DNA from 2 places in the Salinivibrio sp. AR647 genome. Region 1 is predicted to be linked to the other one. Evidence: predicted binding sites of a transcription regulator. Region 1 holds the regulator's gene; the other holds the start of a gene.
The links. The regulator MetJ, encoded in region 1, represses methionine synthesis genes. The targets are predictions, from matches to a motif close to TTAGACNTNTANANGTCTAA.
Positions count from the first base shown of each region.

Region 2: a site for MetJ is predicted at 13,110-13,129, ahead of BZG76_RS10570 (MetQ/NlpA family ABC transporter substrate-binding protein). Genes of this name have one in related genera too.

Region 1 is NZ_MUFE01000009.1:95,166-110,716, forward strand. Features, by position in the region: gene cytR (DNA-binding transcriptional regulator CytR) at 1-159, opposite strand, end outside; gene priA (primosomal protein N') at 311-2,509, opposite strand; gene rpmE (50S ribosomal protein L31) at 2,730-2,945, shown strand; gene BZG76_RS11995 (malic enzyme-like NAD(P)-binding protein) at 3,201-4,445, shown strand; gene metJ (met regulon transcriptional regulator MetJ) at 4,545-4,862, opposite strand; gene metB (cystathionine gamma-synthase) at 5,049-6,209, shown strand; gene BZG76_RS12010 (bifunctional aspartate kinase/homoserine dehydrogenase II) at 6,285-8,726, shown strand; gene metF (methylenetetrahydrofolate reductase) at 9,007-9,906, shown strand; gene BZG76_RS12020 (PadR family transcriptional regulator) at 10,027-10,575, opposite strand; gene BZG76_RS12025 (O-acetylhomoserine aminocarboxypropyltransferase/cysteine synthase family protein) at 10,634-11,911, opposite strand; gene ppc (phosphoenolpyruvate carboxylase) at 12,099-14,732, opposite strand; gene argC (N-acetyl-gamma-glutamyl-phosphate reductase) at 15,265-15,551, shown strand, end outside.
Region 2 is NZ_MUFE01000007.1:160,849-176,399, forward strand. Features, by position in the region: gene folE (GTP cyclohydrolase I FolE) at 1-260, shown strand, start outside; gene BZG76_RS10515 (methyl-accepting chemotaxis protein) at 342-1,895, opposite strand; gene BZG76_RS10520 (amino acid aminotransferase) at 2,059-3,252, opposite strand; gene asnS (asparagine--tRNA ligase) at 3,336-4,736, opposite strand; gene BZG76_RS10530 (methyl-accepting chemotaxis protein) at 4,839-6,458, opposite strand; gene queD (6-carboxytetrahydropterin synthase QueD) at 6,722-7,084, shown strand; gene queE (7-carboxy-7-deazaguanine synthase QueE) at 7,267-7,932, opposite strand; gene mlc (sugar metabolism global transcriptional regulator Mlc) at 8,198-9,412, shown strand; gene sstT (serine/threonine transporter SstT) at 9,503-10,720, opposite strand; gene BZG76_RS10555 (ChrR family anti-sigma-E factor) at 11,027-11,731, opposite strand; gene BZG76_RS10560 (sigma-70 family RNA polymerase sigma factor) at 11,728-12,297, opposite strand; gene BZG76_RS10565 (LON peptidase substrate-binding domain-containing protein) at 12,424-12,993, opposite strand; gene BZG76_RS10570 (MetQ/NlpA family ABC transporter substrate-binding protein) at 13,148-13,945, shown strand; gene BZG76_RS10575 (multidrug effflux MFS transporter) at 14,111-15,316, shown strand; gene bioA (adenosylmethionine--8-amino-7-oxononanoate transaminase) at 15,537-15,551, opposite strand, start outside.

The DNA of each region.
Region 1 (15,551 bases):
ATAACCAGCTTCAACCACAGCATGTTCAACTTTTTTACGCGTGCTGGCTGACACCTTCTCTGGGTTCATCAGCGCGCGCGATACCGTTGCTGTGGATACACCGGCAATGTGGGCAACGTCCTTCATTGTCGCCATAATGACAGTCCTCTTGTTATCTATATTGTGAGATCAAACAGTTATTAGCTCATCTGACCTGTTTTCTTAGCCAATTGCGGCCCTATTTTACCTATGCTTGTCCAATTTAAATACGGACAAGCTAACACTTATTGCAATGAAAGTGTGACTTGTGTCGACTTACGGCAAGGGAGTATTAAGAAAGGTCTTGCGGCTCGACATCTAAAGACCAACGTACTTTGCGCGAAAGGGGTAATTGATGGATTGCAGGAAGAGCCACCGTTAGCCACTGCTGCATCACTTTTCGACTTGGGGCTTGGATTAATAATTGCCAGCGATAACGGCCCGCGCGTTTGGCCATCGCTGCGGGCATAGGGCCCATGACATGGCTTTCATCGTGTTGAATGGGGGAGGCAGCGAGCGTTTGACGTACTTGTTGTAAAAACTGCTGCACACTGTTTTCTTCATGGCCTTCGGCGCGAAATAAACTTAAGAACGTATAGGGCGGAAGCCAAGCTTGGCGGCGTTCAGTGAGCGCCGACTCCGCAAAGGCTTGATAGCCTTTGTGTACCAGCGATTGGATCAGGCTGTGCTCGGGATGGTGCGTTTGTAATAGCACCGTCCCTGGCTTGCTGGCGCGACCGGCGCGGCCGGCGACTTGCACCATCAGTTGCGCCAACCGTTCAGGCGCGCGAAAGTCATTACTAAACAAGGCACCGTCGACATCAACTAACGCCACTAGGGTGACATTGGGAAAATGATGGCCCTTAGCGAGCATTTGTGTGCCCAGTAGGATCTGATATTCGCCCTTTTCTATGCCATTAAGGTAGGTTTCCAAGCTGCCCTTACGGCGGGTATTGTCGCGATCAATACGCACGGTTTTATATTCAGGAAAGAGCTCGCCCAACTGGCTTTCAAGCTGCTCGGTGCCCACGCCGACACTGATTAACTGGGTGGAGCCACAATCGTGACACTGGTGCGGAACGGGTTTTTGGTGGCCACAATGATGACAACGCAATTCTTGCTGTTGCTGGTGAAGGGTATAGTAAGCATCACAACGTTGACAATTCGCGAGCCAGCCACACTCGTGGCACATCATGGCGGGCGCATAGCCACGGCGATTTAAAAACAACATGACCTGATTGCCTTGTTGTAGGTGCTGGCGCATTTCGGCGATCAACGGCGCGGATAATCCAGCGTCGAGGTAATGGCCCTTAATATCGAGTATTCCCTGACGTGCGGTCACCGCATTACCTGGACGCTGAGTCAGCTTGAGGTACTGATATTTACCGGTTTTTGCGTTATGCAAGCTTTCCAAAGAGGGGGTGGCAGAACCGAGTATCACCGGCACTTTTTCTTCATGACCACGCATAACCGCTAAGTCTCGGGCATGATAACGAAAGCTATCTTGCTGTTTATACGAGGGGTCATGCTCTTCGTCAATAATGATAATGCCTAAATTAGCCATCGGCGTGAACAGGGCAGACCGTGTACCAATGACGATTGCTGCTTGATTCTCGCGCGCGGCTAACCAGGCTTTTAGTCGATCGTTATCATTTAAGCCTGAATGCATCACGGTTACCGGGACATGAAAGCGGCGCTCAAACCGGCGAATGGTTTGTGGGGTGAGGCCGATTTCTGGTACCAAAATTAAGGCTTGTTCACCGCGAGCAAGCACAGGTTCGAGCACGTTTAGGTAGACCTCTGTCTTCCCTGAACCGGTGATCCCCTCGAGTAAAGCACAAGCAAAACCGTCATTGGCATTGATGGTGGCAACCGCCATCGCCTGTTCATGGTTGAGTGCCGGTTTGTCTTCGGTGACGGCAAAATGCGGTTGCCAGGCTTGAGCGTTTAGCGGTGGTGTGTAGGGGGCTATCCAACCTTTTTTGGCCAGGGTTTTTAGCACCGGTGCGCCGATGTCTTGTTCGATCAAGTCGGCATGGGTGGCAGGGCCGTGTGTGAGCAACTGCAACACCCGAGCTTGTTTAGGGGCACGGCTCAGGCCCGAGAGGAGTTGGTTTTGTCCTGACTCGGTAATTTGCCACCATTTTTGCTGTTGTAATGCCGCAGGGCGTCCTTTTCGAAGCAGGGTTGGCATCACAGCGCCCATCGCATCCCCTAGCGGATGATGATAAAAGCGGCTTGCCCAGTGGAGTAAATGATAGACGCCGGGCGTCCAAACCGGTTGGGTATCCAATACGGCATCGAGCACCTTGAGTTGGCTCGCGTCCACACTGGCGGTTGCGGATAAGCCGGTGACAATGCCAACCTTGTGCTGGCGGCCAAAGGGCACTTTTACCCGCCCACCGATGATGGGATGTTGATTCTCACCGATTCGGTAATCAAAAGTTTTCGCTAACGGGACCGGTAGGGCCACCTGAGCAAACTGTTCCATCACAACATCTTATTGACCAGAAGGGGGCTCAGTGTAACGGTTCGCCTTCGGTTGGCAAAGCCTTGTTGTACGGTGACGCGGCGTGGTGATTGCACAAAAAAGTTGCGAAACCGAGGGGGCTTGATTAGAATTGCGCGCCTTAGAAAATATTTGTTAACGACGTGTGGTGCCCGGCTTAGGATCGGGAGAGCGACACGGCCTTTAAAATGAGGTTATCCCTATGAAAGCTGGTATCCATCCAGAGTACAAAGCCGTCACAGCAAAATGCTCTTGCGGTAACGAATTTGCGTTCAGCACAACCCTAGGTAAAAACATCAACCTAGACGTGTGTGACAAATGTCACCCATTCTACACCGGTAAGCAGCGTATCCTTGATGCTGGTGGCCGTGTTGATCGCTTTAAGAAACGTTTCGGTGCCCTTAGCAGCAAAAAATAAGCAGCTATTGACCGAATATAGAGAAGGGACGCATCAGCGTCCCTTTTTTTGATCGTATCGTCCTAGTATTCGGACAACAGGTCCGAGCATCATCGCGAATACGGCGTTAGTACTGGTGGACGTTTCCCCGCTGCGTTACCATCTTTACCCTTATACAAACCTTTCCTGTGTGGTTTGTAGAGTGTCTGGCTAATATCGGTCATCCTTCCCTGCCGGTATTGGTTACCCCTTCACGATAATAACTAGGAAAACGACATGTCGGACGATAAACGCCAGCAAGCGCTGGATTATCATGCATACCCTACACCCGGAAAAATCTCTGTCGAACTCAGTAAGCCTGCTGATTCAGCGGCGGATCTTGCTCTCGCCTACAGCCCAGGCGTTGCTGAACCTGTGCGTGAAATAGCCCAAGATGCGGATGCCGTATATCGCTATACCGGTAAAGGCAATATGGTTGCGGTGATCTCAAACGGCACCGCGATTTTGGGGTTAGGGAATTTAGGGCCGATGGCGTCAAAGCCTGTCATGGAAGGCAAAGCGTTATTGTTCAAGCGTTTTGCCGGCTTGGACTCGATCGACATTGAAGTTAAACACCGCACCATCGATGAGTTTGTTGATACCGTAGCCAATATTGCTGACACCTTTGGCGGTATCAACCTTGAAGATATCAAAGCCCCAGATTGTTTTGAGATCGAAAAGCAGCTGATTGAACGCTGTGAAGTGCCTGTCTTCCATGATGATCAACATGGTACCGCGATTGTCACTGCTGCGGGGATGCTTAACGCGCTCGAGTTGCAAGGCAAAGATATTGGTGAAGCCACCATCGTGTGTCTCGGTGCGGGTGCCGCTGCGGTGGCCTGTATGGAGCTATTGATTAAATGTGGCGCCCAGCGCGAAAAGATTTACATGCTGGATCGCAAAGGGGTGATTCACACCCGTCGTGATGACATTAACAAGTATAAGCAGCTGTTTGCCAATAACACGGATAAGCGTACCCTCGAAGATGTGATTGAAGGTGCGGATCTCTTTGTTGGCGTATCAGGCCCGGATTTGCTCTCGCCTGAGGCATTAAAACTGATGGCGGATAAGCCTGTCGTGTTTGCCTGCTCAAACCCAGATCCTGAAATTAACCCAGAGGTTGCGCACCAAGTCCGGGATGATCTGATCATTGGAACGGGGCGTTCGGATTACCCGAATCAGGTGAATAACGTCTTGTGTTTCCCGTTTATTTTCCGGGGAGCATTAGATGTGCGTGCCAGTGAGATTAATGATGCGATGAAGTTGGCCGCCGTTGAAGCGATTCGTGGTTTGGCGAAAGAGCCTGTACCACAATCGGTCTTAGATGCCGCGGGCTTGTCTTCACTCAGTTTTGGCCCGGATTACATCATTCCCAAGCCGATGGATGCCCGTTTACTGCCCAAGGTAGCACGTGCCGTGGCGCTTGCGGCCGTCGAAACCGGCGTAGCCCGTATTGAGATGCCAGACAACTATATGTTGTAAAGAAAACATGTTGTAAAGAAAATATGTTGTAAGTAGAACATGTTATAAGTCGAAAACAGTGTCTTACCATAAAAAAACCGCCGATGGCGGTTTTTTTGTTTAGTATTCACTGTCGTCAAACTCAATACCCAACTCTTCCATGATCCGACGTGCCTCGGCAGGAATGCTATCGGGTTTATCCTTACGGATGTCGTCATCGGTTGGCAGAGGCTGCCCGGTATAGGCATGTAAAAATGCCTCACACAATAGCTCACTGTTGGTCGCATGACGCAGGTTATGAACCTGACGGCGAGTGCGCTCATCAGTAAGAATTTTTAATACTTTAAGTGGGATAGAGACGGTGATCTTCTTTACCTGCTCTTTCTTTTTACCATGTTCGGCATACGGATTAATGTAATCGCCGTTCCACTGCGCCATGTCTCACCTATCTTGATTATGGAATACCCAGAATGATGCTGCGGAGATTTTAGCTATATTAACCGCCACATGCAAAGGTGTTTAGACGTCTAGAAGTGTTGACGTCCCAAAAGCGCCGAGGTAAAGTAGTATGATGACGACTGGATCACGTAAACCGTGCCAGCGCAACAAGAGCAAGGATGAACCATGACAGGTAAAAAAACCGACACCATTGCCGTTCGAACAGGAATTGGCACTGACACGCAACATCATGCGGTTGTGCCGCCTTTGTATTTATCAACCAACTATCGTTTTCCTGCTTTTGGCGACGTTCCCACTTATGATTATGCCCGTGGGGGCAATCCAACTCGAGCTCAGTTAGAGCAAGCGTTAACGGAACTGGAAGGCGGAGCCGGTGCCGTGGTGACCAACTGTGGGATGGCAGCCATTAACTTGGTGTTGTCTTTACTGGATGCAGGGGATCATATTGTTGCACCGCACGACTGTTATGGTGGTACCTATCGCTTGTTAGAGTCACGCGCCAAGCAAGGGATTTGGCAGGTCAGTTTTGTCGATCAATCTGATCACCAGGCGTTAACCGCTGCGCTGGCAAAACAGCCGAAACTGGTGTTAGTTGAAACACCCTCTAATCCGCTATTGCGTGTGGTCGATATTGCTAAAATCTGCCAACAGGCCCACCAAGTGGGGGCATGGGTGGTGGTCGATAACACCTTTTTATCGCCAGCACTCCAACAGCCTTTTTCACTGGGTGCGGACATCATCGTGCATTCCACTACTAAATTTATTAATGGTCACTCTGATATTGTCGGTGGCGCTGTAGTGGCGAAGACGCCTGAATTGGCTGCAACATTAGCGTGGTGGGGCAACTGCTTGGGCGCGACAGGCAACGCCTTTGACAGTTATATGACATTGCGAGGGTTGCGTACCTTGGGCGCTCGGGTTAAACAACATCAGCAAAATACGCAAGCGGTATTAACCTATTTGCAAACAGTCCCTGCGGTGCGGCAACTCTACTATCCCGGTTTGGCGACACATCCAGGCCATGAGATTGCCGCCCGTCAGCAGTTTGGATTTGGTAGTATGCTCAGCCTCGAGCTGGACACGGACTCCGCTGGGATCGCACGTTTTATTGAAGGCTTATCTTTATTTGCGCTTGCCGAGTCGCTGGGCGGGGTAGAAAGTCTGGTCACGCATCCAGGGTCAATGACCCATCGTGCGATGAGTGATGACGCGCAAGCCGAGGCTGGCATTACCCGGACGTTGTTGCGTTTTTCTATTGGACTAGAAGACGCAGAAGACTTAGTGGCCGATTTGGCGCATGCCTTCGCCCATTTAGCTAACCAGTAAAACCGATTGCTATAGGTGTTGCTGTCATAGCACGCCGCTTTATTGATATTTATTGAGACCAAGAGAGACCTCGCCATGCACGCGCAACCGATGGACACCGCCCCCGAATCACAACGCCAATTGCATAAATTTGGTGGCAGCAGTTTAGCGAGCCCAGATTGTTATCGCCGTGTGGTCGATGTGCTGACGGCGCATGCAAAGGCGCACGACTTAATTGTGGTCTCTGCGGCGGGGAAAACGACCAATCAGCTCATTGCTTGGCTCGCTCAACTGGGCAAAGATGGCCGGTTGGCGCATGAGACCTTGCAAGGCGTCCGTGCCTTTCAGCAAGACTTGATTGAAAATCTGATCAACGGTGATCACAAACAACAGTTGGTTGATGCCTTATCTGCTGACATCGCGACGATCGCGTCGCTCGGGGAGACAGCGCTGAGCGACAGCGTACAAGCCGATGTGCAAGGGTTCGGAGAGGTTTGGTCGGCGCGTTTATTAGCTGCGCTGCTTAATCAGCAGTGTCGTCAGGCGGTGATGTTGGACTCGCGCCACTGTTTACGCGCGGAACGTGCGGCTCAACCTGAGGTCGATCGCGGCGCATCATGGCCACTGTTACGGCAGCAACTTTCTCAGCACACGCAATCTCACGTCGTTATTACGGGGTTTATGGCGCAAAATCAAGCTGGGGAAACCGTACTTTTGGGGCGTAACGGGTCAGATTATTCGGCCACGGTGCTCGGTGCGTTAGCGGGGGTCCGCCGCGTGACTATATGGAGTGATGTTGCCGGTGTATACAGCGCGGATCCACGCCATGTCGATAATGCTTGCTTGTTACCCTTAATCCGATTGGATGAAGCAGGCGAATTGGCACGCTTGGCGGCGCCCGTGCTTCATAGCCGTACTTTACAGCCTGTGGCGCAAAGTGCGACCGATCTGACCTTACGTTGTACCCAGGCCCCCGACAGTGGCTCGACCCATATAGAGCGTGTACTGGCTACCGGACGCGGGGCAAAAATCATTACATCTTTGGATGATGTGTGCCTATTGCAGTTTGATGTCGCCCGCGGGCAAGATTTTCAGGCAATTAAACAAGAGTTGAGCCGTATCCTCTCTCAGCTGAAAGTGCAACCACTGGCGACGGATTATCAAGATGATCAGTATCGTATCTTACTGGCCTTTACGGCGGAGGTCGTGGCCTCGGTCATGGCCCAGATCCAGGATGCCGGGCTATCCGCGGAGTTGAAGCTGCGCGAAGGGTTTAATATGGTTGCTGCCGTCGGAGCCGGCGTGGTCAATAATCCCGTGCACTGTCATGGTTTTTATCAGCAGCTGAAGTCACAGCCTGTAGAGTTTATCAGTGAATCTGCATCTGGACTGAGCATGGTGGCGATTTTGCGTCAGGTGCATACGCCTGCCCTTGTGGCCAGCTTACATGATGCGCTGTTCCAAGCCCAACGTCGCATTGGCTTGGTGTTGGTAGGGAAAGGAAATATTGGCGCGCGTTGGCTCAGCTTGTTTGCCGAGCAAAAATCGCACCTCGAAAAGCGTCATGGCAAGGAGGTGTCGCTGATTTCGGTGGTAGATAGTCGTAATCAATGGTTAGATTTTGCTGGCATCGATCCAATGCAGATCAGGGATGACTTTGATGACAATGGCACGCCATACTTTGATGATGAATGGTTAACACGCTTATTGAATCATCCTTATGATGATGTGGTGATTTTGGATGTCACGGCCAATACCTCACTGGCAGCTCTCTATCCGCGTCTCGCCGAGCATGGTTTTCATTTAATCTCCGCCAACAAAGAAGCCGGCGCGGCACCGGCCGAACAATACCATGCGATTCAACATGCGTTTGCGAAAACGGGGCGCCATTGGTTATATAACGCCACGGTAGGCGCTGGGCTGCCGATTAACTATGCGGTTCAAGACTTACGTGAAAGCGGTGATCATATCCTCGCACTCTCAGGGATCTTTTCCGGTACGTTATCCTGGCTTTTTTTGCAATTCACCGGCGAGGTCCCGTTCAGTGCTTTACTTGAACAGGCATGGCAGCAAGGGCTAACTGAACCTGATCCGCGTGACGATCTGTCGGGTGCCGACGTGGTGCGTAAATTAGTGATTCTCGCAAGGGAGGCGGGCCTGTCATTGGAGCCCGAGCAGGTCAAGGTTGAGTCACTGATACCGCCAGCGCTGCAATCTTTGTCGTTAGATGCGTTTCTCGATAACGCCCATCAAATGGATGCGTGTTTACAGGATCGATTGGAAATAGCGCAGCAAGATCGCGCCGTGTTGCGCTATGTGGCGCGTCTAGAAGCCAATGGTAATGCGCAGGTGAGCTTAGAAACCTTACCGAGTGAGCATCCGCTGGCGCATCTACTGCCCTGTGATAATGTGTTTGCGATTGAAAGCCAATGGTATCGTGAAAATCCATTAGTGATCCGCGGACCGGGGGCGGGGCGGGATGTCACCGCTGGGGCGATACAATCTGATCTGAATCGCTTAATTGGGCGTCTTCACTAATGTCCTTTTAGTAAACGTGATCTTCGCAAACGTGAAAGCTGTCTTACTCCACATAAGACAGCTTTTTTTATCTGAAGATCACGTTATATGACGCGCTTTTGGCTGCTGCTCTCGGTGGCTTCCTGCATGTTGACTATCTTCATAATACTATGAGTTCTTTTCATGGCTGAGATCGTTGACATTTCACCCAGATAACGACAACCTTTAGACATATGGACGTCTAAACGTATAAACCAAAAACGCACATCATCGCGAATAAAACCGGTTGCAGGGAGAGGGTATGAGCTATACGCACGCAGGCCACATTGATGCACTTAATCAGAATATTGCCGACTTAGACGGTGATATTAACGTCTCATTTGAGTTTTTTCCGCCCAGCACGCCCAGTATGGAAGAAACCCTCTGGAATTCCGTGCACCGCCTCAAAGGGCTTAAACCTAAGTTTATGTCAGTGACTTATGGCGCCAATTCTGGTGAGCGTGATCGCACCCATGACATCGTGAAAAGTATTCATGATCAAACGGGGGTCGCGGCGGCGCCCCATCTAACCTGTATCGATGCCACTGAAGATGAGCTGCGCCATATTGCCCGTGACTACTGGCAAAATGGTATTCGTGACATTGTGGCTTTGCGCGGAGACTTACCGTCGCCGGAGAAAAAGCCGACTATGTATGCGGCTGACTTGGTGCGGTTGCTCAAAGAAGAACATGACTTTGATATTTCTGTCGCCGCTTATCCTGAAGTGCACCCGGAAGCGAAAAGTGCGCAAGCGGATCTCATTAATCTGAAACGGAAAGTCGATGCCGGTGCCAGTCGTGCCATTACCCAGTTTTTCTTTGATGTGGAAAGCTACCTACGTTTTCGTGACCGCTGTGTGGCGGCGGGGATTGATGTCGAGATTGTGCCGGGGATTTTGCCCGTCTCCAACTTTAAGCAAGCTTCTCGGTTTGCGCAAATGACGCATGTGCGTGTCCCACAGTGGATGCACAAACAGTATCAAGGTCTTGAGGATGACCCTGTGACCCGGCAGATGGTCGGTGCCTCGATTGCTATCGATATGGTGCGCGTACTCAGCCGTGAAGGGGTAAAAGATTTTCATTTTTATACCCTCAACCGGGCCGAATTGACCTATGCACTTTGCCATACTTTGGGGGTTCGCCCATTGGCTGTCGCACCTTAGCTAAACCGTTAAACCGCTAAACCGCTAAACCGCCAAACCGCCAAACCGGTTTACCTTTAGCCAAAAAAAGCGCCCCGTTTCGTGGGGCGCCTAGGTTGCGAGTTGTGTTTATTGTTCTGATTAGGCGCTGGCGGCCAGTATAGTAAGCTCATCGCGCACTTCTTGCGCCCAGGCCATCCAAGCGCGACGTTGATGAATGCTGCGTCGTAATGCTAATCGCATGAGGCGTTGTTGTTGCGTTAATGATGTGGATTGACCGTAATCACGCTGCTCAAGCAGAGCATAATGATTAAGTAGTTGTTGTGATTCCGCAATCAAGTTATTGATATGCTCGAGCATCGGCGCGGGATCCAAGACCTCACAGCTGAGTAGGCGTGCGACGTACTCGTCGCGAGGCGGGGCCAGCTTAGGCGCTTGGATAAACCACGCCTCTAACACCTCGGTGCCGACAGGGGTGATGGCATAGACTTTTCTATCTGGTTTGCCGACTTGCGGCTCAAGTCGATAGGTCACAGCACCTCGCTCGGCGAGCTTAGTCAGTTCACGATATACCTGTTGATGGCTGGCTTTCCACACATTACTGATAGTGGTAGAAAACGCCTTGGTAATATCATAACCCGTGGCTTCGCAGTTGCTGAGTACCGTCAGTATGACATGGGGAAGTGACATCTTTTATATCCACATTTATTGGTATAACAATCGGTTCGCATGAGTCGCCTATCTCGGGCTATTTTACTGCACTCAATGCTTGTTCAAGGTCGGCAATGATGTCATCAATATGCTCAATGCCGACACAAAGACGGATCATTTCTGGGGTCACCCCGGCCTTCGCTTGCTCTTGCGCATTCAGTTGACGATGGGTGGTAGAGGCGGGATGGCAAGCAAGTGACTTAGCATCACCAATATTGACCAGGCGTTTAAATACATTCAGCGCATCATAAAACTGTACCCCCTCATCAAAGCCACCTTTTAAGCCGAAAGACAGCAGTGATGCGGGCAGTCCACCGCGGATAAGCGACTGGGCACGTTGGTAATGAGGATGAGTTTGTTGACCGGCATAGTTCACCCATGCCACCGCTGGATGACTGGCAAGGTAATCCGCCACCGCTTTGGCATTCTCGCAGTGACGCTCCATACGCAGGCTCAAGGTTTCGAGACCTTGCATCAACATAAAGGCGTTCATCGGCGATAAGGCGGCGCCGCTGTTACGTAAAGGCACGGTACGCGCGCGGGCAATAAATGCCGCCGGGCCAAAGGTATCGCTATAGACCACGCCGTGATACGCCGGCTCGGGCTGTGAAAATTGCGGGAAGCGGGCTTGATGTGCCACCCAATCAAAAGTGCCGCCATCAACGATCATACCGCCTAGGGTGGTGCCATGGCCGCCAATGTATTTGGTTAGCGAGTGCACCACGATATCGGCGCCATGTTCAATCGGTTTGCATAGCACGGGCGTGGCCACGGTATTGTCGACCACCAAAGGGACACCGTGCGCGTGGGCAACCTTGGCAAGACCGGGGATATCGGCAATATTGCCGGCCGGATTACCAACTGATTCGCAATACACCGCTTTGGTATTGGCATCAATCAGCGCTTCAATCGCACTGGCGTCGTCACTTTGGGCAAAACGTACTTCAATGCCTTGTTCGGGGAGCATATGAGCAAACAAGGTATAGGTGCCGCCGTAAAGCTGTGGTGTGGCGACGATGTTATCACCGGCCTTGGCCAGGGTTTGGATTGCATAGGTAATTGCCGCGGCGCCAGCACTGACGCATAGGCCTGCGATACCGCCCTCTAATGCCGCCACACGTTGTTCTAATACATCGTTGGTGGGGTTCATGATCCGCGAATAGATATTGCCCGGCACATCGAGGTTAAACAGATCAGCACCATGTTGGGCGTTATCAAACTCATAGGCGACGGTTTGATAGATGGGGGTAGCGACTGATTTGGTGGTCGGATCGGTCTGATAACCGTGATGAATCGAGAGGGTTTCGTCTTTCATGGCAATTCCTTTGCGTTTTCCTTTGCGTTGTTAAATCGCGTCACCGCGACCTTCCATAGTAATAATACTATCAATGTAACAGCAAGCCTTAGACGTGGCTATGGATAAAAAATCTCGCGTGTGCGTCGGTTTCTATTCGCTCGCTTGATACAAAAAAAGCCGCACCCGAGGGTACGGCTTGGGCCGATTAGCCGGTGTTACGCAGGCCTGCGGCAATGCCCGCGATGGAGATCATCAAGGCATCGTCAAGCGACTGATCGTCCTCTTCACATTGCCGTGTACGGTATAACAGCTCAGCTTGCAGCATATTCAGTGGCTCGACGTAAATATTACGTAAGCGAATCGCCTCAGCGCCCCATGGGTTTTGCTCCATCAGGTTATCGCTGTTTTCCACCGCCAAAATCACTTGAATGTCTTGGCGTAATTGATCGCGGAGTGATTCACCCAAAGGCCAGAGGCTTTCATCGACCAAACGCTGATCATAGTATTTGGCAATATCGAGGTTGGTTTTGGTAAACACCATTTCCAGCATGCCAAGCCGGGTGGAGAAGAATGGCCACTCACGACACATTTCTTCTAGCTGGGCTTTATGGCCTTTGGAAATGGCATGATCGATCGCTTGTCCAGCGCCCAGCCAAGCTGGAAGTAAGAGGCGATTTTGACTCCAGGCGAAAATCCAAGGAATTGCCCGTAAGCTCTCGACACCGCCATTGGGGTTACGTTTGGAAGGGCGCGATCCCAGTGGCAACTTGCCTAACTCAAGCTCTGGTGTGGTGGAGCGGAAGTAAGGCACAAATTGCTCATGGCCGCGAACCACATCGCGATAGGCTTGGCAAGAAATGTCACTCAAGGTATCCATCAGCGCACGCCACTCTTGTTTGGGCTCTGGTGGTGGCAGTAAGTTCGCTTCTAATATCGCACTGGTGTAGAGGTTCAAACTGTTGACCGCGACATCGGGCAGCCCCAGTTTAAAGCGGATCATCTCGCCTTGTTCGGTCACACGGAGGCCACCTTTTAAACTACGAGGGGGCTGTGACAACAAGGCGGCATGGGCGGGCGCACCGCCACGGCCTACGGTGCCGCCACGGCCATGGAAGAGAGTTAGATCAACCCCTTGGTCATCGCATAAGTTGACCAGCGCTTCCATGGCGCGATATTGCGCCCAACCGGCTGCCATCACCCCGGCATCTTTAGCTGAGTCCGAATAGCCTATCATCACCATTTGGAAGTTCTGAGTAAAACCACGGTACCAATCAATCGCCATGAGCTCGCCAATGACTGATTCCGCGTTGTTCAGGTCGTCCAAGGTTTCGAATAACGGGCACACATCCATGCGGAATGGGCAGCCGGCTTCTTGGAGTATCAAATGTACCGCCAGCACGTCCGAGGCGGTCCTCGCCATTGAAATCACATAGGCACCAAGCGCTTCACGCGGCTGCTGGGCAATCACCCGGCAGGTGTCGATCACTTCTTTGACGTCATCCGACGGGGTCCAATCACGGGGTAATAGCGGCCGTTTCGAGGACAATTCACGGATCAAGAACGCTTGTTTGTCTTGCTCGCTCCATTGCGCGTAATCGCCCATCCCCAAATAGCGGGTCACTTCTGAGAGCACATCGGCATGACGAGTGCTTTCTTGGCGAATATCGAGCTTGATTAAGTGAACACCAAAACATTGCACGCAGCGAAGCAAATCAAGCAACTTACCGTCGGCAATAATGCCCATGCCGCATTGGTGGAGTGACTGATAACACGCCAGTAATGGCTGCCACAGCTGCTGGGTGTCGGTCAGAATGCCCTGTGATGACGTGCGCTCGCCTTTCAGCTTGGCATCTAAATAACTTAATGTGTGATTGAGCTGACTGCGCAGCGTTTTCAAGATCGCGCGATACGGTTCGTGCGCCTCTCCGGCCATCTCGCGCACGGTGTCATCACACTGAGTCATCGACAGTTCGCTGATCAGATCTTGCACATCACGCAAATACAGGTCGGCGGCTTTCCAGCGTGAAAGCAGCATCACTTCACGGGTGACCTCGCTGGTGACATACGGGTTGCCGTCGCGGTCACCGCCCATCCAAGAGGAAATTTGTACTGGCTTGGCATCAATGGGCAAGTTGATGTCTAAATGGCTCTCAAGCTGCTGATCGAATTGGCGTAAAAATGCGGGCACTGCTTGCCATAATGAATTTTCAATCACCGCGAAGCCCCACTTGGCCTCGTCGAGCGGTGTCGGGCGCTCTTGGCGAATCACATCGGTATGCCAGGCTTGCGCAATCAACTGTTCAAGGCGTTTCTCGGTTTTGGCTCGCTCGTCGGCGCCTAAATAGTCGCTCAGCTCGAGTTTGGATAAGCATTTATTGATTTGCACCAAGTTATGAATGGTGGTGCGGCGCGCAATTTCAGTGGGGTGCGCGGTCAGGACTAACTCAATTTTTAAATCGGCGATCGCCTTCTGCGCGTCATTGGCATCAATCTCACCTTGGCTGACGCGTCGGAGCAGGTTATCAATCGCATCGGGGCTACACTCATGGGTGTCAGATTGGCGCGACACCGTATGGTATTGCTCAGCAATATTAGTCAGATTCAAAAATTGGCTAAAGGCGCGGGCGACCGGAAGCAGTTGGTCTGCGGGTAAGTTTTGCAGCACGGTTTTCAGCTTAGCATGATCATCCTGATTACCTGCTGCAGCCGATTTTGAGAGCTGACGAATTTCCTCAACTTTTTCTAAAAGTGCGGGGCCATGGGCATCTTCAATGGTGTTGCCCAGCAGATGGCCAAGCATACTGACGTTACTTTTTAAGGCAGAGTACTTTTCGTTCATAGCGTATCCATTCTGTAACAAAGTTACATCCTACTGTGACTGTAAAGACCCAATCTAGCGAATGTTGCGTGATCGGGTCAACTTAACCGCAAGTTAGCGCGAAAACTGGCTACCGGATTTGATGCTTATCATAGAGCCACCTCAAAAGATGAAAAAAAGTTTCAGCTTTCATGTTTGCTAGCTTCTAGAGGGTCTCTCCGCGCTCGTCATCGTGGGATTTTGTCGTAAATGACGACCGTGTTATTTGCATGGTTAAATAGAATTATTGCTTTAATATGAATAAATAGAGATTAAAAGTGATTTTTTACGCTTTTTGGGGTTGACGGGTAAACGGGAATGCGATAAAAAATAACCATTCACTATTTATGAATAAAAATATTTTCTAAGATGAGTCGACCATGATACTAGGTACCGCCAAACACAATATCCTTGCCCTTCGACGACGCTAGCCTGCTTTGCGTGGCTATCCGCTACGCCCTCGATACTCTGCTGCGCCGCAGCACGCCTTAAATATCCATAAAGAGAGACACCCATGACACTTAACACCATTATTGTCGGTGCCAGTGGCTACACAGGAGCCGAGCTTGTCGCCCTTGTCCATCGCCATCCGCAATTGCACTTGGCCGGTTTATATGTCTCGGCAGGCAGTGAAGACGCTAATCGTCCTGTGAGCGCGTTGCACGGGCAACTGCGTGGCGTGGTGGATATGCCACTCTCTCCGTTGACGTCGCCACAGGCGGTGGCTAAACAAGCCGATGTGGTGTTTTTAGCCACCGCGCATGCGGTCAGTCATGAATTGGCGCCGGTTTTTCTGGCTCA
Region 2 (15,551 bases), on a different contig from region 1:
GCTTGTCTAAGATTAATCGCATTGTACGATTTTTTGCCCAGCGTCCGCAGGTCCAGGAGCGGTTGACTCGTCAAATTTTAGTCGCGTTACAAACGCTGCTAGAGACCGACAATGTTGCGGTACGTATCGAAGCGACACATTATTGCGTCAAATCACGCGGGGTGATGGACGCGAACAGTGAAACGACTACAACGGCGTTAGGGGGCCAGTTTAAGAAAAATGCAGCGACACGCGCTGAGTTCTTGCACGGTATCCAATAATAAAAGCGCCAGATGGCGCTTTTATTCGCACTGCTTGGCTTTTATTCGCGCTGCTTAGCTAGTATGTGAAGTGCTCAGCGATTATTCGAACTGTCTAGCGATGTCATGGAACTGGCGTACTTTATCGCGAAGTTGGCTGCTTGCCTCTGAGACATCATTTACTTCATTGAGGTTCTGCTGAGAAACGGACTCTATGCTATGTATGTCGCGACTAATATCAGTAAATGTCTCTAGTTGCGCTTGCGCGGAATGATGCGTCTCATTCGTTCTTCCCACCACATCTTCGATGGCCGTCGCAACAGCATGTAAGCTTGAAATACTGTTAGACGTGGTATCAACACACTGCTGTGTTTGTTCATGGCTTTCATGGATCTGAGTTTGCCAATGTGCAATCGTGTTGTGCATCTCTTGTATTGACGCTTGAATTTGTTCGGTTGCACTTTGAGTGCGGCTGGAAAGTGCACGCACTTCATCGGCGACAACGGCGAACCCGCGACCCTGCTCACCGGCTCGTGCTGCTTCAATGGCCGCGTTTAACGCGAGCAAATTGGTTTGCTCAGCAATGCCACTGATTTCACTCATCGATTCGGTCACGCGTTCAGCGGTAGCCGATAGCTGTTGGGTTGCCGTGAGCGAGTGTTCAGATTGCTGGGAAAGCGCTTTTAATTGTTCCCCGGTCTGTTGTAACCAGGATTCAGTTTCTTGGCTCTGCTGCTGCACAGACTGAAGCAGTTCAACGCTTTGTTGCGCATTGTCAGATACCTTATTCGCCGATTCCGAGGCATGGTCAATATTGCTAGCAATCGACGAAATCTGATCGCTTTGCTTGTTAATCGCATCGGAGACGCGTTTCGACAAGGCGCTTAATTCGTCCGAAAACTGGTTCAACGACAGAGAAGCATCGAGCATACGACCCAGAATGGTGCGAATTCGGGCATTAAGTAGCTTAACCTTATAATCAACGACCGAACTTAGCCCTGTGCCCGAATAAATATAGCGACTAATACTGTCGTAGTCCGTTTGAAAGCGGCGGCTAAGCGTAGGCAGGGTAAAAAGCTCATCGCGAAAAATCATCCCCAGTATCAATGGCATCGCAATGGCGCCGGCAATATCCCATCCGGAAATCACGCGATCAAAGATCAGGGAAATGGGCGCGGCGGCTAAACCGATTGCCATTAAACCCCGTTTTACGCCTGTGGGCAGGTCTGCAATCGAAAAGTGTTTAAGCGATTTCCCTGCTTTTTCTGCCGCACAGAGCTTTTGGTAAACCTGTGCCGCGCGATGCTTCACGGCGGGATCAGGCTTAACACGTACGGACTGATAGCCCATGACTTGTCCCCGATCATAAATCGGCGTAACATACGCATCGACCCAATAATAATCACCGTTTTTACAGCGGTTTTTGACAATTCCCCGCCACGGTTGATTGGCCTTAAGGTTACGCCACATATCCGCGAACGCCGCTTTCGGCATATCGGCATGACGAATAATATTATGGGGTGCCCCCGTCAGCTCATTGTCTTCATAACCCGCAATACGAATGAATTCCGGATTACAATAAGTAATGACGCCGCGCTTATCAGTGGTCGAGACGAGGCGTTCATCGTCACCAAATACAACTTCATTATTACTCATAGGGTTTATCTTTTTGGTCACAGTTCATAAAAAACCTGGTTGGTTTTAGTGTAGCGGCTATGGCTTGTTATTAATTGTTTTGTTAATAAATTGTTTAAATATAAATGCCACTAACAAAAAAAGGGCCTAGCGGCCCTTTGTTTCATTTTTAAGACAGCGACGCTTAGTCTAAAACCTTTGCGATCGCAGTGCAAAGTGGCACCATGTTAGTGTGCGTCATACCCGCAACATTAAGCCGACCGGAACCGACAATGTAGACACCATGATCAGCCTTTAATGCATTCACTTGATCCTTATTCAGCCCTGAGAACGAGAACATACCGTTTTGTTGCTCAATAAAGCTAAAATCACGTGAGACGCCTTGCGCTTTGAGTGTTTTGACAAATTCCGTGCGCATGGCTTTAATGCGGTCTCGCATCGTGGCCAATTCTTGTAACCATTCAGCCTTGAGCGTTGGGTCATTCAGAATCGTCGTCACCACCGCTGCGCCATGGGCAGGTGGGTTAGAGTAAATCACTCGGGCGATACTTTTAACTTGGCTAAAGGCGGTGACCGCTTCTTGCTCTTGACGCCCGACCAGTGTGAAGGCACCAACGCGTTCGTTATATAAGCCAAAGTTTTTCGAGAATGAGCTTGCGATCAGCAGCTCTGGGCAGACGTTAGCGAAAATACGCAGACCGACTGCGTCTTCTTCTACGCCTTTGGCAAAGCCTTGATATGCAAAGTCAAACATAGGCAGTAAGCCTTTACGTTGGCAGAGATCTGCCAAGGTTTGCCATTCTTGCTCGGTAGGATCGATACCGGTTGGGTTATGACAGCAGCCGTGGAGTAGCACGACATCGCCCGCTGCCGTTTTCTCGAGATCAGCGACCATCGCTGAAAAATCTTTGTCATTTTTGGCCGGATCATAATAGCTGTATTCCGCGAGAGTTAAACCTGCCGCGGTAAACACGCCTTTATGGTTAGCCCAAGTTGGGTTACTGATCCAAATGGTGACATCGCCTAGGTGGCGTTTAATAAATTCACCTGCTAAGCGAAGGGCGCCGGTGCCGCCGGGAGAATGTGCGGTTTGTGCGCGTTTGTCTTTAATGACATCCGCATGCTCACCAAAAAGTAATTGCTGAACGGCAAGGCCATATTCGGCGGTGCCTGGAATGCTCAAATAAGATTTGGTGGTTTCTTTATCGAGTAGTAGTGCCTCGGCTTTTTTTACTGAGGTTAAAACGGGCGTTTCGCCGTGCTCGTTTTTATAGACCCCGACCCCGAGGTTAATCTTATCTTCACGTGGATCCGCTTTAAATTCTTCAGTTAGCCCTAGGATAGGATCAGCAGGTGCCGCAGAGATTTTCTCAAACATTGGTGTCGTCCATGGTTATGATGAATGAAAGCTAAATGCAAATAAAAGGCTGCAACCTGCAGCCTTTGGATAAGTGTATCTATTTAGAAACTGGCATTGCGTGGTGAGCGAGGGAATGGGATCACGTCACGAATGTTGCTCATTCCCGTCACGTATGAAACCAGACGTTCGAAGCCCAGACCGAAACCAGAGTGAGGGACAGTGCCATAACGGCGAAGATCGCGGTACCACCAGAAATCTTCTTTTTCTAGACCCATTTCTTCAAGGCGTTGGTCGAGCACATCTAGGCGCTCTTCACGCTGAGAGCCGCCGATGATTTCGCCGATACCCGGTGCGAGTACGTCCATCGCAGCAACGGTCTTACCGTCATCGTTCATACGCATATAGAACGCTTTAATGTCTTTCGGGTAGTTTTTTACCACAACCGGTGCATTAAAGTGCTCTTCTGCCAGGTAACGCTCATGCTCAGAGGCTAAATCAATGCCCCACTCAACGGGGAATTCAAAAGTTTGGCCGCTGTTTTGCAAAATAGTGACCGCATCGGTGTAATCCACTTGCGCAAAGTCGGCGTTGACGAATTTCTCCAAACGAGTCAGAACATCTTTATTGATCCGCTGTTCAAAGAATTGCATGTCATCTTTGCGCTCATCCAACACGGCCTTGAAAACATATTTTAACATGGCTTCTGCAAGCTCAGCAGAGTCATCAAGATCGGCAAACGCCACTTCTGGCTCAACCATCCAGAATTCAGCCAAGTGACGGCTAGTATTGGAGTTTTCTGCACGGAAGGTGGGACCAAACGTATACACTTTACTGAGTGCACAGGCGTAAGTTTCGGCATTTAACTGACCCGATACGGTCAAGAACGCTTCTTTGCCAAAAAAGTCTTGATCGTAATCGACTTCGCCTTGTTCGGTTTTTGGCACATTGGCCATGTCTAGGGTAGACACCCGGAACATTTCCCCCGCACCTTCACAATCCGACGCTGTGATCAGCGGTGCAGACATCCAGTAATAGCCTTGCTCATGGAAAAAGCGATGAATGGCTTGTGAGAGCGTATGACGTACACGTGCAACGGCACCAATTACGTTCGAACGTGGGCGGAGATGCGCCACTTCACGCAAGTACTCAATCGAATGGCGCGTTTTCGCCATTGGATACGTGTCTGGATCGTCAACCCAGCCAACGACCTTCACTGCCGTTGCCTGAAGCTCATAGGCTTGACCTTTTCCGGGCGATTCAACAACCTTACCCGTGACCTCAACGGAGCAGCCTGCGGTCAGGCGCAGAACGTCTTGCTGATAATTATCCAGCTCATTAGGGACCACGGCCTGAATAGGGTCAAAACAAGAACCATCATAAATGGCAAGAAAAGAAATACCGGCTTTGGAATCTCGGCGTGACCGGACCCATCCACGCACAGTCACTTCAGTGTCGACTGCCGCCTTGCCGCGCAGGACGTCTACTACAGGCGCGTATGTCATAATTCGCTTCTATCTCCGTTTAGGTAATGCGGCCAACGGGGTGTGACCGCATCAGTGATTTTGCAAGTTAGACTAGCAAGTTTACCTGTATCCTGTATAGCTTCAAGGTTTGAGCGTGTCTGAGAGCTGAAATTGGCCAATTAACCCTTCAAGTTGTTCAACCAGCTGCTCGAGATTTGCACTAATCGCTTTCACCTCATTAGCATTGGTTGCGGTATCGTTGGCGTGACTTTGAATACGACCCACTTGAGCGAGCAAGGCATCGGTCATTTGCGCCTGGTGATCACTTTGTTTGCTGATGTCATTGGCGTTGTCGTTGACCGTTTTAACTTGGTCGGCGATATTACCCAAAGCGGTAGAAAGTTCCATCACGGTTTCTGCACGTTGATTAGCACTTTCACTGGTCGCTTCAACCGCTTGCGCAGAGGCTTCACTGCCTGCACACAAGTTTTCAATGATGGTTTGGATTTCACCAGTGGCATCATGGCTACGACTGGCAAGGTTGCGTACTTCGTCGGCAACCACCGCAAATCCTCGGCCTTGCTCTCCGGCTCGAGCAGCTTCAATGGCGGCATTCAACGCCAATAAGTTAGTTTGCTCGGCAATTTCCCGGATCACGCTGAGGATCGTCGTTACTTGCTGGCTTTGTTGATTAACATCCAATATTTGTGTGCGTACTTGGCCAATATCAGCCACCAACTTACGAATATCATTGGCCGCGACATTCGCCAGATCACTGCCCTGATTGGCACTGCCTGCGGCAGATTCACTCAATTGCGCCGCTTCTTGAGTACGATTTTGAATGTCGTGTTGATGCTGCTGCACATCATCGATGGCTGAAGACATGTCATTGGTTTCGTGACGTTGGCTATCAGCTAATTGATCGGTATGACTTGAGACACGGATCAGGTTCATGGCCTCAGCAGACAGGGTTTCTGAGGTGCGCTGAACTTGTTGCAGGCTGGCAGAAAAGTTATCAAGCAACTGGTCGCAACTATTGCACAGTTCACCAATCTCGTCGTCACGGGTATTATTGAGGCGCTCGGAAAGATTTTTGTCATGGCTAGTGCGTTTCATAAAGGCAGAGACGCGCTTAAGCGGGGAGACCACCCAGCGGCGAATCACAGTGAGTGAGATTAAAAATCCAATCACAGCGATGCTGCCCATGATCCCAGCGGTAATTAACATTTCTCTATCGATAGTGCTATACAAAGGCTCAAGATCATACTCGAGCCGGATAACACCGAGTACGGTGCCTTCCTCTGCTACGTGGCATTGCAGACAATTGGTACCGCGATAATCGCTGCTCGCTTTCATCGGCAGGGCGACCACCAATCCTTTTCCCGCATCAGCATCAAAGGTTTCGACAATGGTTTCACCTTTGAGGGCACGTTGGTCAATGGCATCCTGAGCAGATTGCTCAGGATTTCCTGGGCCAAAAAAGCGGGTAATTGCCTCTCCACGGATCACGCGAGCGTCGTCGATGCCTTTGTGTGACAGCATTTTCTCTCGCAACGTATTACGCTGACTGATGGTGCCGGTGAGCATCAGCATATTAAGGCTATCAAAGTAGTTGGACGCTTTATCTAAGGTTTGCTCGCTGACAATCGATGTCATCAAGGCTTTTTGTTGATGCGACTGATAGGCCAGCGAGGTGGCGAGCACAAGAGCGAAAACAAGAAAAAGAGCAAGAAGAATTTTGCTCGCAAGGGTCATACGCATGAGTCAACCATTTGTTATTAATTTATAGAGTTATCAGTTCTAGCCTGTAGCGACTATGTTAAACCGAGAGCGCACTTGTGGCGGTATCCTCATATAAAATGTGTGATTTCATCGACGTAAATCGTCCCAATAATGAGATGGAAACCCGTATTGCGAGGCATTCTGGCCGCACAGACTAACGGGTGTGGTCGGATGAATGCGTTTGAGTCGGCCAGCGAATTTAAGTAGCATGCGGCCTCTTGTTGTTGTTGGAATGAAGTAAAATGACCACTGAGTTGTTTAAAGAATTTACCTTTGAGGCGGCACACCATTTACCGAATGTGCCAGAAGGCCATAAATGTGGGCGTTTACATGGGCATTCATTTACGGTGCGTTTGTATGTAGAAGGCGACGTTGATCCGTATACGGGGTGGGTGATCGACTTTGCCGAAATAAAAGCGGCTTTCAAACCGATTTATCAGCGCCTGGATCACTACTATCTCAATGACATTGAAGGGCTAGAAAATCCAACCAGTGAAGTGCTAGCACATTGGATTTGGCAACAGGTAAAACCGAATCTGCCTCTGTTAAGCCAGGTCATGGTGAAAGAAACTTGTACCGCAGGTTGCACTTATCGAGGTGAGTAACGAAACTCGACGTGAGTAACAATACTCGAGGTAAATAAGAAGCAGTCGAGAGAAATAAAAAAACGCCGAGTAGCAGTGTCCAACTTTATGAAGTCACTTCAGTACTCGGCGTTTTTTGTCGCTTTTTCGACGTGTGCTTTGCTCCATGACGGCGCGATTTATCTTGTCACCGTCATCGTCACTTAGGCGATATTCAAATACTTGTGTGTTTGCACGGATAAACGCCAGCCGCGCGCAATGCAGGTGTCGATGCAAAGTTTGGTTGCACGTGGCTTTTGGCTTACCGGCTGCAGCGCAATGGTTGCACCAGGAGAGGCTGGGCAGGTCTCAAGCAGAATCTCTAGTTGTGTAATGTCCTTTTCTGTCCCCACCGGATGTTTTATCTCATTGGCTCGCGCCATCGCACTGGCGAGAACGGGCAATTTACCGCGCATATTGATTTTGGGCGACACCGTTACCCAGGTGGCTTGGCTCGCATAGACCGTATAGGTGCCACTGGTTTCAATTTGGCATTGGCATCCAGCCTCTTCCAAGGCTTCCGTTAAAGGTACCAAATCATAAAGACAGGGTTCGCCCCCGGTAATCACGATATGCTTAGCGTGATAGCGTTGCGTGATTTCAGTGACGATATCTTCGGCTCCTAGCCAGCACCAAGTCGGTGAATCCTCTGACTTATCAATAATAAAGATCTTATCTTGCTGATCCTTATCATCCGTTTCCCAGGTTTGCTTAGTATCGCACCAGGCACATCCTACTGGACATCCTTGCAAGCGGACAAAAACTGACGGAACCCCTGTGAAGGTGCCTTCGCCCTGGATCGTTTCAAATATCTCGTTGACTCGGTACATGGTGATTAATAGCGATAGAATATGAGCTCCGCATTATGCCAACGAATAAGTTTGAGATCTTGTTTTTTAGCCCGCGATTAGAGGATGAACAGCGTTACTGTTTAGACAGGTTTTGTGAGTTTGTACGCGATTTCAAAGATACAAAGTGACAAATGTCACGTGCTAGCGGCCAATTGCTTCACAATTAGTTCGCGAAGTAAAAAAATTCACCTAAATAGGCGGTGTCAGGGTTTATCGCCACAGCCACGTAGTAATAGGAAAGGGCATGATTATTGGGCAGCCGGGACATATCGATCATATTAAGCGCAAAAATGCGGGCACGATTTATAACTTAATCGACCGTTTTGAGCCTATTTCGCGGATCGAACTCTCGAAACGCAGCCAACTGGCGCCTGCCAGTATCACCAAAATTGTGCGCGAACTGATGGACGCTCACCTTGTAAAAGAGGCGCCGATCCAAGAAACGAGCATGCGCGGGCGTCCAGCTGTAGGGCTTATGCTGGATAACGAAGGCTGGCAATTTTTGTCCATGCGTCTAGGAAGAGGTTATCTCACTCTGGCGCTGCATTCGCTAAGCAGTGAAATTTTGATTCAAGAACGGCATGAATTAACGGTGGTGGCGCAAAGTGCATTACTCACCACCGTGGTCGATCATGTCAATGCGTTTTTCTCTCGTCACCAACAAACGGTGGATCGTGTCACCAGTATTGCGATTTCGCTACCGGGCTTGGTAAATAGTGCCCAAGGCACCGTGATTCAAATGCCGCACTTTGAGGTCGACCATATGCCTCTAGGACCTGTATTACATCGTGAGACCGGTTTACCGGTATTTGTGGGGAACGACACCCGTTCTTGGGCACTAGCGGAAAAGTTGTTTGGTAACGCGAAAGAAGCAGACAGCGCCGTTCTGGTCGCGGTTCACAGCGGCGTTGGGGCCGGTATTGTGCTCGAGGGCAAAGTGCTTCAAGGGCGGATCGGTAACGTTGGCGAGTTAGGTCATATTCAAATTAAGCCCTTTGGTAAGCGGTGTTTTTGCGGTAATTATGGCTGTTTGGAAACGGTCGCAAGCCTGTCCGCGATCTATGAGCAGGTGGAGACATTGCTCAATGAAGGGCATCCGAGTTGCTTGCACGACCAACCCCTCACGATAGAGGCTATATGCGATGCAGCGGTGTCAGGCGATGGTTTGGCCCACCAAGTGATCACCGAGCTTGGGCATCACTTGGGAACCGCCATAGCGATTGTGGTGAATTTATTTAACCCAGAAAAAATATTATTTGGTGGCGAATTCAATCGTGCTAAATCGGTCTTGTATCCTGCGATCATGGAATGTTTAAAAACGCAGACGATTCCGCTGTATAGCAAGTACCTAGTCTTGGAAGAAAGCTATTTCTATACCCAAGCGACGATGCCTGGAGCGGCGATGGTAAAGCAGGCGATGTACGATGGTAATTTGCTGATGAAAGTGCTGGAGGGCTAATCGTTGCCTTGGTTGACAATTAAAAAGCGGTTAAAGAAAAAGCAGGTGTTGATGCACCTGCTTTTTTTTGATCTTGGCTAAGGGCGTTGGTTAGCTGTTTTTACGCGTTTCACCTAAGCATGCCGCCGCAGTAAATACTACGTCGGTTGAGCTATTCAGGCCCGTTTCGGCAGAGTCTTGTAAAACACCGATAGTAAAGCCAATCCCAACCACTTGCATGGCAATCTCTTGTGGAATACCAAACAAATTACACGCGAGTGGGATCAACAATAGGGAGCCGCCAGCAACCCCCGACGCGCCGCACGCGGATACCGCGGCCACCACACTCAACAGCACAGCCGTGGCGATATCCACTTGGATACCGAGTGTATGAACAGCAGCCAGGGTTAATACGGTAATGGTGATCGCCGCGCCTCCCATATTGATGGTGGCACCGAGTGGGATAGAGACAGAATAAGTATCTTCATCTAAATCAAGGCGGCGGCATAGCTGCATATTCACTGGAATGTTGGCTGCAGAGCTACGGGTGAAGAAAGCGGTGAGACCGCTCTCACGCAGGCAGCGAAAAACAAGGGGATAGGGGTTTTGACGCGTTTTGATATACACAATCAGCGGATTTACCACCAAGGCGATGGTTGCCATACTGCCGAGTAGCACCCCCAAAAGGTGTAAATACCCCATCAAAGCATCAAAGCCACTTTTCGCTAACGTGCTTGCTACTAAGCCAAAAATACCCAAAGGCGCAAACCGGATCACAAAGCGGACGATCATCGATACCCCCTCGGATACATCCGAGAAGACACGTTTGGTTTCGTTCGACGCATGATGAAGAGCAATACCTAAGCCAATCGCCCAAGCCAAAATACCAATATAGTTACCACTCATCAACGCGTTAACAGGGTTGTCAACGATATTGAAAAGTAGCGTACTTAATACCTGGCTAATACCCTCTGGCGGCGTAATGCTAGCATCCGTCGCAGCAAACTCGAGGGTAGTCGGGAACAAAAAACTCATGGTCACCGCGGTCAATGAAGCCGCAAGGGTGCCGATAAGATAAAGCCCAATAATGGGGCGCATGTTGGCCCGTTGGCCTTGTTTCTGGTTAGCAATGGACGCTGCCACTAAAACGAAAACCAAAATGGGTGCGACGGCCTTCAATGCGCTGACAAAAAGTTGTCCGAGCAATCCGGCTGTGCCAGCAAGCTCGGGGGATAGATAGGCTAAAACACCACCGGCAAGAATACCGATGAGTATTTGAAGTACCAGCGAGTTACCTCGACTGACACTGGCGAGTTGTGTTTGACTCATGTGACTCTCACTTCACTGTGTTTATTATCAATGGCTGTTAATGAATCGTTAGAAGTGACGAATTAAACCAGTTAAATTCACCCTATGTAAAGGGAAAATTGTTACTTTGAACTAGTTAGGTAGGACTGAAGTGGCGAGTTATGATTAATGAGAGGTTTATTTAGTGTAATTATTCTGTTATCACTGCAGAATAAATGGTGATAATTCTAGGTCTAGCCGAGCAAATACGTGGATTTAGGCGGCCATCTAGCATAAAAAAAGGCGACCATAGCGGTCGCCGAAGGATAACAACTAGCACAGAAATTTTTAGTAAATCGCATGTCCCACGGTATTGAGCAACTTACTCACGCCTTTTGTGAAGTAGAGAGGAGCATCTGCAATGGTATAGCAAAGGCAACCTTCTTTTGTATACGGCGTATGATGGTGACGGCTATCGAGTAAAATAAAGTCACCTGGCACATACTGACCACTTTCATCTTCAAAGGTACCGTCCAACAAAAGGGTTAACTCATAGCCCTTATGAGTATGCGCAGGCACTGAACCGCCTTCATCGATATGAAGAAAACTGGCTCGCGTTGCCCCTTCGTCGAGATTAAGTCGCGCACGTTGAACTTTACCAAAGGATGCCCAATTTGAATCGCCGAATCGTTGCAATGCTCGAGGTAAGGCATATGTTTTTTCACCGACAGTAATTTGTGTTGCGCGCGCTTCAGGTTGTTCCGCGCCAGATTGCGTCAGCGCATCGGCATCGTTGGCAGCCGCTTGTTCAAAAATGGCGGATAGCATTTCATCTTCAGCGTTGTGATCCCACTCATTTACCATCAACGCTTCGTCGCCGACTGTTTCTTGATCAAACGCCACTGATGCAAGCTTTTCTTCTGCAGTGGCCACGTAAGCTTGGCACTCCTGGCAAAGTTCAACATGAGCAGACAACGCAATCGCCATCGAAGTCGGCAATTTGCCAGCAGCAAAAGCATCCAGTAAATCGGTCGATGGGTGATACTTAATCATTGTTTTACCTCCAGGTGATTGCGAAGCTTTTCTAGACCTAAACGCAATCGGGACTTGACGGTGCCCAATGGCACATTTAATTGTTCTGACAACTCTTGATGAGTCAATTGCTTGAGATAAACCCCTCTAACCACCTGCTGCTGGACCGCGGGTAACTCGTCAATAAAACTGAGAAGCTCTTGGTCCATCATGTACTGAGCACCGGAATCTGTTTCGTTGTCCTGTTGCCCTGACTCGAGAATGGGCCAGATATCATCGCTAAAATTGTCTTCGCGATTCGATTGCACCTTGCGGAGCATATCGAAGCTTAAGTTACGCATGATAGTGAATACCCATGTCGTCGCCGCGCCTTTGTCAGAATTATACAAGTGGGCTTTGCGCCATACCACTAGCATGGTTTCTTGTACTAATTCCATTGCTTGGCCGTCGGCTCTTAAATGTTTTGAACCATAAGCGCGTATCTTAGGGCCAAAAAATCGGAACAAACGTTCGAACGCTATGCGGTCGCGGTCTTCTGCAACTTTTGCTAATAATTCAGACAACTCTTCCTTCGTCACGTCAGTCATGTTGGCACGCGTGTCCCGTCTGGAAATGGTGGTCTCAGTATACATGGTTTGTGGCGCAGTCATAGTTGAGTCCTATCTGTCGTAGCCGTCCATCTCGCTTCCAATACGAGGCTTAAAACAATTGGATCACTCGACTTCTTGCTCGAGAAGCTGACTGATAAATTGCTTCGCCTCTTCTGCCGATTCTTGCGCGATAAACCATTGTTTTTGCGCGTTAGAAAGCGGCAAAATTTCTAACCAGCGTTGGCAACTCCAGGTTAAGTCTTCGAAATACGGCGCCTCATATTGCTCAGCATGATCCGGGTGGGCGGCGAAGACATTTTTAAGTCCTGCGGCGATACGCATTTTTTCTTCATTTTCTTCCTGGTCAATAAACTCGTCATGTGGCCAGTCATTCAGTGCCTGTATCTCGCCCACCCAGAGCTTGTCGGCCTCTTGCTCTGTCGATTGAATTTTTACCCGTTGACGACCTGCAATGGTAATGCCTAATAAACCATCGGGTAGTGTTTCAAAATCGACAATGTCCACCAGTGTGCCATATCGATATAAACGTTTACCTTGCATCATCGCTAGCACGAATCCCTGTTGATTCGCCGAGCATTCACGGACCAAGCGCAAATAGCGAGGTTCAAAAATGCGCAGCTTAGCTCTGCCCCCGGGTAGTAAGAACAAGGGTAGAGGAAACAGCTTCGTCATATCTACGCCTCCTTATTGATTCAACATGCCTGCCACTACGCGACCAGGGTTGGATACGATCAAGACAGAGACTGCATTACCACAATCAGGTTGACATCATTATAAGCTGTGGCATTCTGGACGTCTAAACATCTACTTTTCTAAGGGAATCGGAATGACGTTAAAGCGACCAGGATTTTGGATTGCGTCAGTGTTACTGGCGTTGGTTATTAGCGGCTGCTCAGATCAGCCAGAAACGATAAAGATTGGTGCGACTGTCGGTCCCCATGCGCAAGTCGTAGAAGCGGTTGCGAAACAGGCTAAAACCGAAGGAATTCATGTCGAAGTGGTGGAATTTTCGGATTACATCTCTCCGAATGCCGGTTTGGCAGATGGCAGTCTTGATTTAAATAGTTACCAACATCAGCCGTTTCTCGATAACTTTAATCAAAACCATGATAGTGAATTGGTCTCGATTGGGCGTTCCATCCTTATGCGGATGGGGGTTTACTCAGACAAAGTACAGCGCGTGGACGATTTACCCCAAGGCGCACAAATTGCGATCCCTAACGATCCGACCAACGCCGGGCGCGCCTTGCTATTACTGCAAGACGCAGGGCTGATCACCTTGGCCGATAACGTTGGCTTTCAAGCGACGCTACAAGATGTTACCGCTAACCCCAAGCAGCTCGATTTTGTCGAAGTAGAAGCGGCACAACTGCCTCGCAGCCTACAAGATGTCGATGCCGCTGCAATTACCATGAACTATGTGATGTCATCAGGGCTTAATCCAAGTGATCAAGGTATTTTCTTAGAATCGAAAGACGCACCGCTCGCAGTGATGGTTGTGGCAGCGCGGGCAGAGGATAAAGATAATCCGACCTATCAGCGTTTGTTGGCGCTATTTCAATCAGAGGCAACACGTGCGTTTCTACAAAAAACCTTTGATGGCACGATCGAACCGGCTTTCTAGTTTTTAAAACCGGCCAGCGATAGCTGGCCATTGATGTACATTCTCAATCATTGTTTACCATTCAGGGAGTTATTGCGTTAACATGCCTCTCAGCTTGTGGTTTTAGCATTCGCTAGAGTCACAGTTTCCTCGCTCGCCTAACACACAGAACGCATAGGAATTGAGATGCAATCGGCTACTCGTCCATTTAATTGGTCGCCCGTATTGCTGGCATGCTTAACGGTCAGTATCGGGCAATTCAGCATGGGATTGGTTTTTCCATCATTACCTTGGATCGCTCGTGACTTCAATCTCAGCATGGACGATGTCCAACTGCTTATTTCCGCTTACCTGCTCGGGTTTGGCCCGTCACAATTTATCTATGGCCCCATTTCGGATGCACTCGGACGCCGTCGCGTGCTATTAGCCGGTGTCTTGCTTTCACTGGTTGGGTTAACCGTGATGGTGAGCTTTAGCGCCAGTTTTACCGGGTTGGTGATTGGCCGTTGTATTCAGGGGATGGGCACGGGGTGTTGTGCCGTCCTCTCGCGAGCCTTTACCCGTGACTCGTATTCGGGGGATCAGCTTCCTCAAGCCATGTCATACCTGATCATGGTCGCCTCATTTACGCCCATTGTGGCTCCTGTGATTGGTGGCTTTGTTAACCATAACTTAGGCTGGTTGGCGATCTTTATTTTATTGATGGTTTATACCAGCTTGGTGTGGTGTGTGCTCTTTTTCTTATTTAAAGAGAGTATGCATACGCGATCGCCATTACCTAAGATAAAAGTGATCCTTGGTCGTTATGGCGCACTGTTAAAAACGCCATACTTTCTTTATTTCGCCAGTATCAGCTGGTTGAACTTCACCTTGGTGATCACCACGGTGTCACTGATGCCATTTTTGATGCAAGAGCGCATCGGGATGACCTCGGATCAATATGCCTTGTGGGCGCTCATTCCTACTTGCGGGTTACTACTGGGCAGCACGCTGGTGTCGCGTATTCGTCCACGTTTAGGTACCAAACGCATGCTGTTGATGGCACCGGTGATGCAGCTCATCTCAGCGATATGGCTATGGTTTACCCCCATGGATCCCTTGCTGCTGATGATAGGGCAGTTTTTTATGGTGTTTGGTAACGGGATTGCGCTGCCGTGCTCCCAGTCGCAGGTGATGCAGCCTTACTCTAACCAAGCCGGCACCGTCGCTGCGCTCTCCGGTGGTGGACAGATGATTATTTCCGCGTTGATGAGTATGGCGCTATTGAGCTTGGGGGTTAGCGAAGCATGGCACCTTGGTGTGGTGGTTGGCGTCTTTGCGCTGCTCTCCGTTCATAATATCTTTCGTGGCTTCGCAGCACCGAAAGTCAACGTCGCCAATGGCACCATCTGACGGAATACAGAATACAGAAAGAGCCGATGCAAGCGCGATCTGCTCTCTTCTGTACTCCGCAAGCGAAGCGCTCTGTATTCAAAAATCCTGAATATCGCGTAGGTCGGCATAAGCGCCTTCTCGATCGCGCAAGCTTGGTGTGGTTTACGCCGCGCGCCCGTTGCACGGCGCCATCCGACATCGGGGTTAAATTTGGCACCGATCGTGACTGACGCCCTATCTACTCACCAAAAAA